2 regions of the Microbacterium sufflavum genome follow, and region 2 is predicted to be linked to the other one. Evidence: predicted binding sites of a transcription regulator. Region 2 holds the regulator's gene; the other holds the start of a gene.
The links. Region 2 encodes LexA, which represses DNA repair genes until DNA is damaged. Its sites were predicted from a motif close to TCGAACANNTGTTCGA; they were not measured.

Region 1 (4,847 bases), 100 kb from region 2:
CGATCGCGGGGAGGAGCCCGGCGAGCATGAATTCGGACGTGCCCATGACGAACACCGTCAGGGCGAGGGAGTAGAGGGCAAGAGGCATCGAGGACTCCGAGGTGAGAGAGCAGAAGAGGTCTTCTGGTCACCACGGCCAGCCCGGTGCGACGGGTGCGACGGGGGAGCGCCCGCCCGGGGGCGGATGCGACGAGTCAGCGAGTGTCGGGGCTGGCGGTGCGACCGGCAGCCCCCGACCTGTCTGATTCGGGGCTCGACATGCTTCCACTCTAGGGGGAGGCGCGCTCGCCGTACCTGCCGCGCTCGCCGCACTCGCTGCACCCACCGCTCGCCGCACCTGCCGCACTCGCTGCACCCACCGCTCGCCGCACCTGCCGCACTCGCTGCACCCACCGCTCGCCGCACCCGCCGGCATCATCAATGCGCTCGCAGCATCGCGACTCAGAACGGTGCCGCCTCCGCGAACACCACCGATGGCCGAGGCGGCGGGCGGTCGAGGTAGCTCCGTCCGGTCGGACTCGTCCACTCCAGAAGGCCGCCCGGCCGCTGTCGCACCTGCCACGGGGAGTGGTGCTTGAGGGTGTGGTGTCTGCGGCAGAGGGTCGCCAGGTTCCGGTGCTCGGTCTTCCCGCCGCGGGCCGCATCGTGGCTGTGGTCGAGGTCGCTCTTCCGCGCCGCGAGGCCGCATCCGGGGAAACGACAGCGCTGGTCGCGCGCTCGCAGGTGCCGGCGGAGCTCCTCGCTCGGCCGGTAGCGGTCGACCGCGAGCGTCGCGCCGCTGATCGGATGCGTCAGCACCCGGTCCCACCCCGCGGCGCCGCCGGTCAGATGTCGGGCGGTCTCCGCATCGATCGGCGTCTGACCGTCGAGCTCAGCCGGAGCGCCCACCGCCGTGGGGTGATCGTCACGAAGAAGGGTCAGCACAGGCACCGTCACCTCCACGCGCGCCCGCAGCTCGCCCAGCAGACCGTCCGCCGTGTCGTGGCCGGCCGGGGTGCCAGTCAGCACCAGATCGGAGAGCAGGTCGGCTCGCAGCTGGTCGACCGTGCGGGTGTCGGGTGTGGCAGGGGAGGGCTCGGTCGCGCCCCGCTCCGCGCGCGCGTTCTCCTGCTGTACGGCGTGAGCCATCTGCGACAGCCGGTCGAACATGCCGTGGACGAGTGCCGCCGGTCCGTGCATGCCCAGGTCGGCCATCCCGTCGCCTGCGTCTTTCACCCAGACCCGCCGCTGCTCGCGGGCGTCGCGGTGCCGTTCGGTGACCGTGCGCTCCTGGAAGCGTTCGGCGAGGCGTCGCACGAGCGGCCGCAGCCGGTTGGGCGAGGTGGTCTGCGCGAGGGCTACGGCGTCGTCGGCGAAGGCCGACCGCTCGGAAGCGTCGTGGAGATGCGCGCCCGCGTCGAGGATCGCGCGCGCGTGCGCCGCGCTGATCAGCCCGCGGCCCTGCGCCTCCCACACCGCGGGGAAGCGCTCGACCAGCCAGGACGCCTCGGACATGCGCCGTTCGACCGCGCGATCGCTCGCGCGCTGGGCCGCGCCGATCTCGGCGGCGACCGTGCGGATCGCCAGGTCGCCGTGGTCGGGGTGGCGCCCCTGCCGGGCGATGTCGACCGCGAGGCGCCCGGCCAGGGCCAGCAAGCCGTCGCGGGCGGCCTGCATGCTGCTCAGCGTCTGCTCCGCCGCGACCAGGCCCGCGACCAGCTCGGCGAGCATCGCCCGCTGGGAGTCGGTGGCGTCGAGCAGCGCGGTCATGACCTCACTCCATCACTGACCACCGACATTCGAACAAAGGATCGAACGAGTGTGGACGAAAGTCAGGTCACGGAAAGGTAACGGTCGTGGTTTACTGACGCGATGCTTCTCAACGTCGTCGAAGCCGGTTCGGGCGAGCACACGGTCGTGCTCCTCCACGGCATGATGGGCTCCGCCGAGAGCTGGCACCGCGTCGTGCCCGCGCTGACGGAGCGCGGTTTCCGCGTACTCGCGCTCGATCTCCCCGGTCACGGACTCTCGCCGCGCGATCCGCAGCTCACGATCGAGAGCGCGGCCGACGCGGTCGTCGAGACCCTGGTGCGCCTCCTCGAGCCCCCGTCCGCCACCCCCGGCCCGCCCCTGATCGCCGCGATGGGACACTCCTTCGGTGCCACGGTCCTCGCCGCGGCCGCCCCGCGACTCGAACCGGCGCTCGCCGTCTACGTCGACGCGGCGCTGACCCTGCAGGGCGGTCAGGATCGCGCGGCGCTGGTGTCGCAGTACGAACACGACCGGCGTGCACGCCTGTCGCCGACCGAGCTGCGCCGCGCGCGTCCGTTCTATTCGGTCGCCGATGCCGAGGCGGAGGCCCGCGCGGCCGAGCGGTTCGATGCCGCGACGGCCGCGTCCGTGTCGTGCGGCTCCGATGGGCACTGGAGCGCCGCACCGGGCTCGATCGTCGTCCGCGCCGACCCCAGCGCGTGGGTCACCGACGAGGACGCGCGCCGGTTCGAGCACGAGGGCGTCCGCGTGCGGAGCATCCCTGGCGCGGCGCACACCGTCTGGTACAGCCACTTCGACGTGTTCACCGCGGCGCTGCCGGAGCTCTTCGGCTCCCGCTGACGACAGGGCGGGCGGCCCGCGATCCGCGACTACCCTGGAGAGGACATGGCACATCTTCTCGGGGCCGAAGCCCTGCACCTCGAATACCCGACCCGCGTCGTCTTCGACTCCGTCACCCTCGGCATCGAGGAGGGGGACCGCATCGGGATCGTCGGCCGCAACGGCGACGGCAAGTCCAGCCTCCTCGGCATGCTCGCCGGCACCAAGGAGCCGGACTCCGGCCGGGTGACCGTGCGCGGCGGCACCCGCATCGGTGTGCTGACCCAGGCGGATACGCTCCCGGACGACCTCACGATCGGCGCGGCCGTGGTCGGCGACGTGCCGGAGCACGAGTGGGCGGGCGACGCCCGGGTGCGCGATGTGATCGACGGGCTGCTGCGAGAGCTCCCGTGGGACGCGCGGATCGGATCGCTCAGCGGCGGCCAGCGGCGGCGTGTGTCGCTCGCCAAGCTCCTGACCGGCGACTGGGACGTGATCGCGCTCGACGAGCCCACCAACCACCTCGACGTCGAGGCCATCACCTGGCTCGCCGGTCACCTGAAGAAGCGCTGGTCCCCGAACGCCGGGGCGCTGCTGGTCGTCACGCACGACCGCTGGTTCCTCGACGAGATCTGCACCGAGACGTGGGAGGTGCACGACCGCATCGTCGAGCCGTTCGAGGGCGGCTACGCGGCGTACATCCTGCAGCGGGTCGAGCGTGACCGCATGGCCGCGGCGACCGAGGCGAAGCGGCAGAACCTCGCCCGCAAGGAGCTCGCGTGGCTGCGCCGTGGCGCCCCCGCGCGCACCAGCAAGCCGAAGTTCCGCATCGACGCGGCCAACGAGCTGATCGCGGACGTGCCGGAGATCCGCGACAAGGTGTCGCTGCAGTCGCTCGCGGTGTCGCGGCTCGGGAAGGACGTGGTCGACCTGCTCGACGTCGGCGTGACCTACCCGACCGAGGACGGCGGCGTGAAGACGGTGCTGAAGGACGTGGAGTGGCGCATCGCACCGGGGGAGCGCACCGGCATCCTCGGGGTGAACGGGGCGGGGAAGTCCACGCTGCTCGGGCTGATCTCCGGTGCCGTCGAGCCGACAGAGGGCCGGGTCAAGCGCGGCAAGACCGTGCAGGTGCGCACCCTCACGCAGCGCCTCGACGAGCTCACGCCGCACTGGAACGACCCGGTGCGCGTGGTGATCTCCGGGTTGCGCACCTCCTACACGCTCGGCGCCGGGTCGAAGGCGCAAGACCTCACGCCCGGTCAGCTGCTGGAGCGGCTCGGGTTCTCGTCGGCGCAGCTGTCGACACCGGTCAAAGACCTCTCGGGCGGCCAGCAGCGCCGGTTGCAGCTGCTGCTCGTGCTGCTCGACCAGCCCAACGTGCTGATCCTCGACGAGCCGACCAACGACATGGACACCGACATGCTCGCCGCGATCGAGGACCTCCTCGACTCCTGGTCGGGCACGCTCCTGGTCGTCAGCCACGACCGGTACTTCCTGGAGCGCGTGACCGACCAGCAGTACGCGATCCTCCCGGGGCCCGACGGCGCCGGACGGCTGCGCCACCTCCCCGGCGGCGTGGACGAGTACCTGCGGCTGCGCGAGCGGGTGGAGGCCGAGGGGCCGAAGCCCTCCGCGAGTGCCGCTGCGGCGGCACCGACCGGCCTCGACGGTGCCGCGCTCCGCACGGCGCAGAAGGAGGTCGCGGCGCTCGAACGACGCATCCAGAAGCTCACCGCGCAGGTCGACGCGGCCAAGCACGCACTCGCCGACCACGACCAGTCCGACTACGCCGGACTGGGGGAGCGGATGAAGGAGATCTCGGCGCAGGAGGCCGAGATCGAGGAGCTCGAGCTGCGCTGGTTCGAACTCACCGAACAGATCGGCTGAGACCAGGAATATCCTTCTCCCCATAGCGTTGGGAGGTAGGGATGGAAGGCCTTGAAGTCACCGTCCTGCTCGGACTCACGATCCTCGTCGGAACCCTGATCGCCCCGCGCGTGCGTCTCGCGCTCCCGCTCGTCCTCGTCCTGCTCGGACTGCTGCTCGGTTTCGTGCCGGAGCTGCGCGAGGTGCAGCTGCCGCCGGAGGCCGTGCTGCTGCTGTTCCTGCCCGTGATCCTGTTCTGGGAGAGCCTCACCACGTCGCTGCGCTCGATCCGCCGCGACTTCCGCTACATCCTGCCGATGAGCACCCTGCTCGTGGTGGCCTCGGCGTTCGCGGTCGCGGGCATCGGCGTGCTGTTCGGGATGCCGTGGGAGGTCGCGCTCATCCTG
Region 2 (4,847 bases):
GCCGCATCGACGAGCAGGAGCTGGAGCGCACGGCCGCCGAGCTGCGCGCCGCCACCCGAGAGCGGCTCGCCGCGCTCGGCCTCGGCCGGGACGACTCCGCGATCCCGGAGTCCTTCTCGTTCTACGACCAGGTGCTCGACGCCGCGGTGACCGTGGGCGCGATCCCCTCGCGCTTCGAGCACCTGCGCGCCGCCGACGGCACGGTCGGCCTCCCGGCGTACTTCACGATCGCGCGGGGCGAGGGGGAGCGCGCGCCCCTGGAGATGACGAAGTGGTTCGACTCGAACTACCACTACCTCGTGCCGGAGATCGGTCCGGAGACGGTGTTCTCGCTGTCCAGCGACCGGCTCGTGCGCGAGGTCGCAGAGGCCGCTGCCGCAGGCTTCACCACGCGCCCGGTCGTGGTCGGCCCGGTTACCCTGCTGGCGCTCGCGAAGGCCTCGGACGACGCCCCCGAGGGCTTCGATCCGCTGTCGCGCCTGGACGACGTGCTCCCCGTGTACCGGGAGCTGCTCGCCCGCCTCCGGGCCGCGGGAGCGACCTGGGTGCAGCTCGACGAGCCGGCGCTCGTGAGCGAGTCGCTCCCCGCCGACACCGCCGCCCTGGCGACCGCGGCCGAACGTGCACTCGCCGTGCTCGGGGGAGCGGAGGACCGTCCGTCGATCCTCGTCGCCGCCCCGTACGCGGCGCTCGACGCCGTGTTCCCGGTCCTCGCGGCCGCACCCGTCGAGGCGATCGCGGTCGACCTGGTCCGGGGCGCTGTGCCGTCCGCGGCGGAGGGTCTCGCGGACAAGACGCTCGTCGGCGGCGTGATCGACGGGCACAACATCTGGCGGGGCGACCTGGCCGCGGCGTTCGCCACGCTCGAGCGTCTGCGCGACCTGGGGGCCGCGGCCGTGTCGGCCTCCACCTCGACCTCACTGCTGCACGTGCCGCACGACGTCGCCGACGAGACCTCGCTCGACCCCCGCCTGGTGTCGTGGCTGGCGTTCGCCGATCAGAAGGTGCAGCAGGTCGGTGTTCTGGCCCGCGGGCTGTCGCAGGGTCCCGAGGCGATCGCCGCCGAGCTCGACGAGGCCTCGGCGGCCCTGCGCGACCGGCTGGACGCGCCGGGCGTGCGCGACGGCGCGGTGCGCGAGCGGGCGCTCGTCGACGCCGACTTCTCGCGGGTGTCCTACGAGGAGCGGGAGAGTGCGCAGGAGGCCCTCGGCCTCCCGGTCCTGCCCCTGACGACGATCGGGTCGTTCCCGCAGACCGCCGACATCCGTCGCGCACGGGCACGGTTCACGCGCGGTGAGATCCCCCGCGACGACTACGACGACTTCCTGCGCCGGGAGATCGCCGCGGTCGTGTCGCTGCAGGAGGACCTCGGACTCGACGTGCTGGTGCACGGGGAGCCGGAGCGCAACGACATGGTGCAGTACTTCGCCGAGAACCTCGACGGCTTCGCGGTCACGGAGCACGGGTGGGTGCAGTCGTACGGCTCGCGCGCCACACGCCCGTCGATCCTGTGGGGCGACGTCTCCCGGCCGGCACCGATCACGGTCGACTGGTCCGGATACGCGCAGTCGCTCACCGCGAAGCACCTCAAGGGCATGCTCACGGGGCCGGTGACGATCCTCGCGTGGTCGTTCGTGCGCGACGACCAGCCGCTGGGGGAGACCGCGAACCAGGTCGCGCTGGCGCTGCGCGAGGAGATCGCCGACCTCGAGGCTGCGGGCATCGCCGTGATCCAGGTCGACGAGCCGGCCCTGCGCGAGCTGCTGCCGCTGAAGAAGGCCGATCAGCCGTCCTACCTGGACTGGTCGGTGGCGTCGTTCCGTCTGGCGACCGGTGGGGCAGCACCGGGCACGCAGGTGCACACGCACCTCTGCTACTCGGAGTTCGGTGTCGTGATCGACGCGATCCGCGCGCTGGACGCCGACGTCACGTCCATCGAGGCCGCCCGCAGCCGGATGGAGGTCGTCGCGGACATCGCCGAGGCCGGGTTCGACCACGGCATCGGCCCCGGCGTCTACGACATCCACTCCCCGCGGGTTCCCGCGGTGGAGGAGGTGGAGTCCCTGCTGCGTCGCGCCGTGGAGGAGATCCCCACGCGGCAGCTCTGGGTCAACCCGGACTGCGGCCTCAAGACCCGCGGCTACGAGGAGACCACCGCGTCGCTGCGGAACATCGTCGAGGCCACGCGCCGCGTGCGCGCCGAGGTGGGCGCCTCGGTCTGATCATGTGACGAAGGCCCTCTCCGAGCGATCGGGGAGGGCCTTCGTCGTGTCCGGGTCAGACGGCTCGCAGCACCGCGACGACCTTGCCGAGCACCACGGCCTCGTCGCCGAGGATGGGCTCGAAGGCGGTGTTCCGCGGCAGCAGCCACGTGTGTCCATCGCGGCGACGGAGCACCTTGACGGTGGCCTCGCCATCGAGCATCGCCGCGACGATCTCGCCGTTCTCGGCGTCGTGCTGCGAGCGGACGACGACCCAGTCGCCGTCGCAGATGGCGGCGTCGATCATCGACTCGCCGGAGACCTTGAGCATGAACAGGTCGCCCTTGCCGACGAGCTGCCGGGGGAGCGGGAAGATCTCCTCGACCTGCTGGTCCGCGGTGATGGGCACGCCGGCGGCGATGCGGCCGACGAGGGGCACGAGCGCGGCGTCGCCGACGGGAGTCGTGACATCGGCCGGGTTCTCGGCGCCGGAGCCGGTGCCGGGCAGGTCGATCAGCACCTCCATGGCGCGCGTCTTGCCCGGGTCTCGACGCAGGTAGCCGCTCAGCTCCAGCTGGCCGAGCTGGTGCGTGACGCTGGAGAGCGACTTGAGCCCGACGGCGTCGCCGATCTCGCGCATGCTCGGCGGGTAGCCGTTCTGGGCGATGGCGGCCTGGATGACCTCCAGGATCGCCATCTGCTTGGGGCTGAGGCTCTTGCGACGGCGGGTCCGCGGCGCCTCCGACTCCGGGGCTGTGGTCTCGCTCATGATGCTCCTTCAGTGCGTGAGATCCGACGTCGCTCTTCGAATGTCGGTGGCCCGTGGTGGGGTGTCCTTGTCGAAACCGTATCCGAGAATCGCGCCGATCTGGAAGATCTGTTCGAGCGTGTCGGACGATTCGTGGACAGGGTTTCGAAGACAGCTTGACAGATGTTCGAACTCGAAGATATCTTCGGAACGTAGCTTCGCATTCACGGCTCCCGGCCGAGTCGCGGATGCGAACGCTACGCCAACCTCCCCGGGCCCTCGCGGCGCCGGGACAGTGAAGGAGCAGACATGAGCACCATCAGCCTCAGCACCGCGACCGCGATCTCCGCCACGGCCCGTCCGGCCACGCGGCTCCGGCTCACGGCTCGCGGTCGCGGTGTGCTGCTCGCGGTCGCGTCCGTCCCGCTCGCCGTCGGCATCGCCTTCGCGGCGATCAGCGGCGGCAGCGCCATCGCCTCCGGTGCCGACAAGCCCGTGGCCGCCGTCGAGACCATCACGGTCATGCCCGGTGACACCCTCTGGTCGATCGCCGGCTCGATCGCTCCCGAGGCCGACCCGCGCGACGTGATCGGCGACATCAGCCGCATGAACCTGCTCCGCGGCGGAGAGATCCAGATCGGTCAGGAGCTCGCGATCCCGGCGCAGTACGCGGAGTGACGCATGGCCGTCGGTGCCGCCTCGTCCTCTTAACATGGATAGGGTGACCCTCTCCCTCAACGATCTCCCGCTGCGCGACGATCTGCGCGGACTCACTCCGTACGGCGCACCGCAGGCACCGCTCCCGATCGCCCTCAACGTCAACGAGAACACGCATCCCGTTCCTGACGAGGTCGCCAGCGACATCCTCGACGACATCGCCGTGGCGATCCGCGACGTCAACCGCTATCCCGACCGGGAGTTCACCACGCTGCGGGAGGCGTTCGCGGACTACCTCGGTCACGGGCTCACGGCCGAGCAGATCTGGGCGGGCAACGGCTCGAACGAGGTGCTGCAGCACATCCTGCAGGCGTTCGGCGGACCGGGGCGGACGGCGTTCGGCTTCGCTCCGACCTACTCGATGTATCCGCTGATCGCGCAGGGCACGGGTGCGTCGTGGGTCGCCGGCACCCGGCACCCCGACTACTCGATCACCCCGGAGGAAGCCGCGGAACAGGTGCGCGCCGCCGACCCCGACGTGGTGATCTTGTGCTCGCCCAACAACCCCACCGGTACGCCGCTCGGGCTCGACGTCGTCGCGGCGGTCTACGAGGCCGCGCGCGGCGTCGTGATCGTCGACGAGGCATATCAGGAGTTCGCACCGCATGACGCGCCGTCCGCGCTCACGCTCCTCGACGGCCGTCCGCGGCTCGCTGTGTCGCGCACCATGAGCAAGGCCTTCGCGTTCGCCGGAGCGCGCGTCGGCTACCTGGCCGCAGACCCCGCGTTCATCGACGCGCTCCGCCTCGTGCGGCTGCCGTATCACCTGAGCGCGCTCACGCAGGCCGCGGCGGTGGCGGCGCTGCGCAACGCCGACGTGATGCTCGGCATGGTCGAGGAGATCGTCGAGCAGCGCGACCGCATCACAGCGACGCTGGAGGCACTGGGGTACACGCCCCACGAGTCCTGGTCGAACTTCGTGCTGTTCGGTGGCGTGGCCGACCCGCAGGCCACGTGGCGGCAGTTGTACGACCGCGGCGTGCTCGTGCGCGACGTCGGCATCCCCGGCCACCTCCGCGTCAGCGCGGGCACCGAGGCCGAGACGACCGCGTTCCTGGACGCCCTGGCCTCGATAGGATCGGCATCATGACCACCCCCGCGAACCCCGCCCGCACCGCGCGTCGTGTGCGCAGCACGTCGGAGTCGACCGTCGAGCTGGAGCTGAACCTCGACGGCACCGG

Region 1: the regulator LexA is predicted to act here: its motif matches at 1,779-1,794, upstream of KZC56_RS16820 (HNH endonuclease signature motif containing protein).

What each region holds. Positions count from the first base shown of each region.
Region 1 is NZ_JAHWXK010000003.1:140,842-145,688, reverse strand. It holds gene KZC56_RS16825 (MFS transporter) at 1-88, opposite strand, end outside; gene KZC56_RS16820 (HNH endonuclease signature motif containing protein) at 442-1,749, opposite strand; gene KZC56_RS16815 (alpha/beta fold hydrolase) at 1,852-2,592, shown strand; gene KZC56_RS16810 (ABC-F family ATP-binding cassette domain-containing protein) at 2,638-4,461, shown strand; gene KZC56_RS16805 (Na+/H+ antiporter) at 4,503-4,847, shown strand, end outside.
Region 2 is NZ_JAHWXK010000003.1:36,318-41,164, reverse strand. It holds gene metE (5-methyltetrahydropteroyltriglutamate--homocysteine S-methyltransferase) at 1-2,222, shown strand, start outside; gene lexA (transcriptional repressor LexA) at 2,278-2,970, opposite strand; gene KZC56_RS16300 (LysM peptidoglycan-binding domain-containing protein) at 3,259-3,627, shown strand; gene KZC56_RS16295 (histidinol-phosphate transaminase) at 3,662-4,756, shown strand; gene hisB (imidazoleglycerol-phosphate dehydratase HisB) at 4,753-4,847, shown strand, end outside.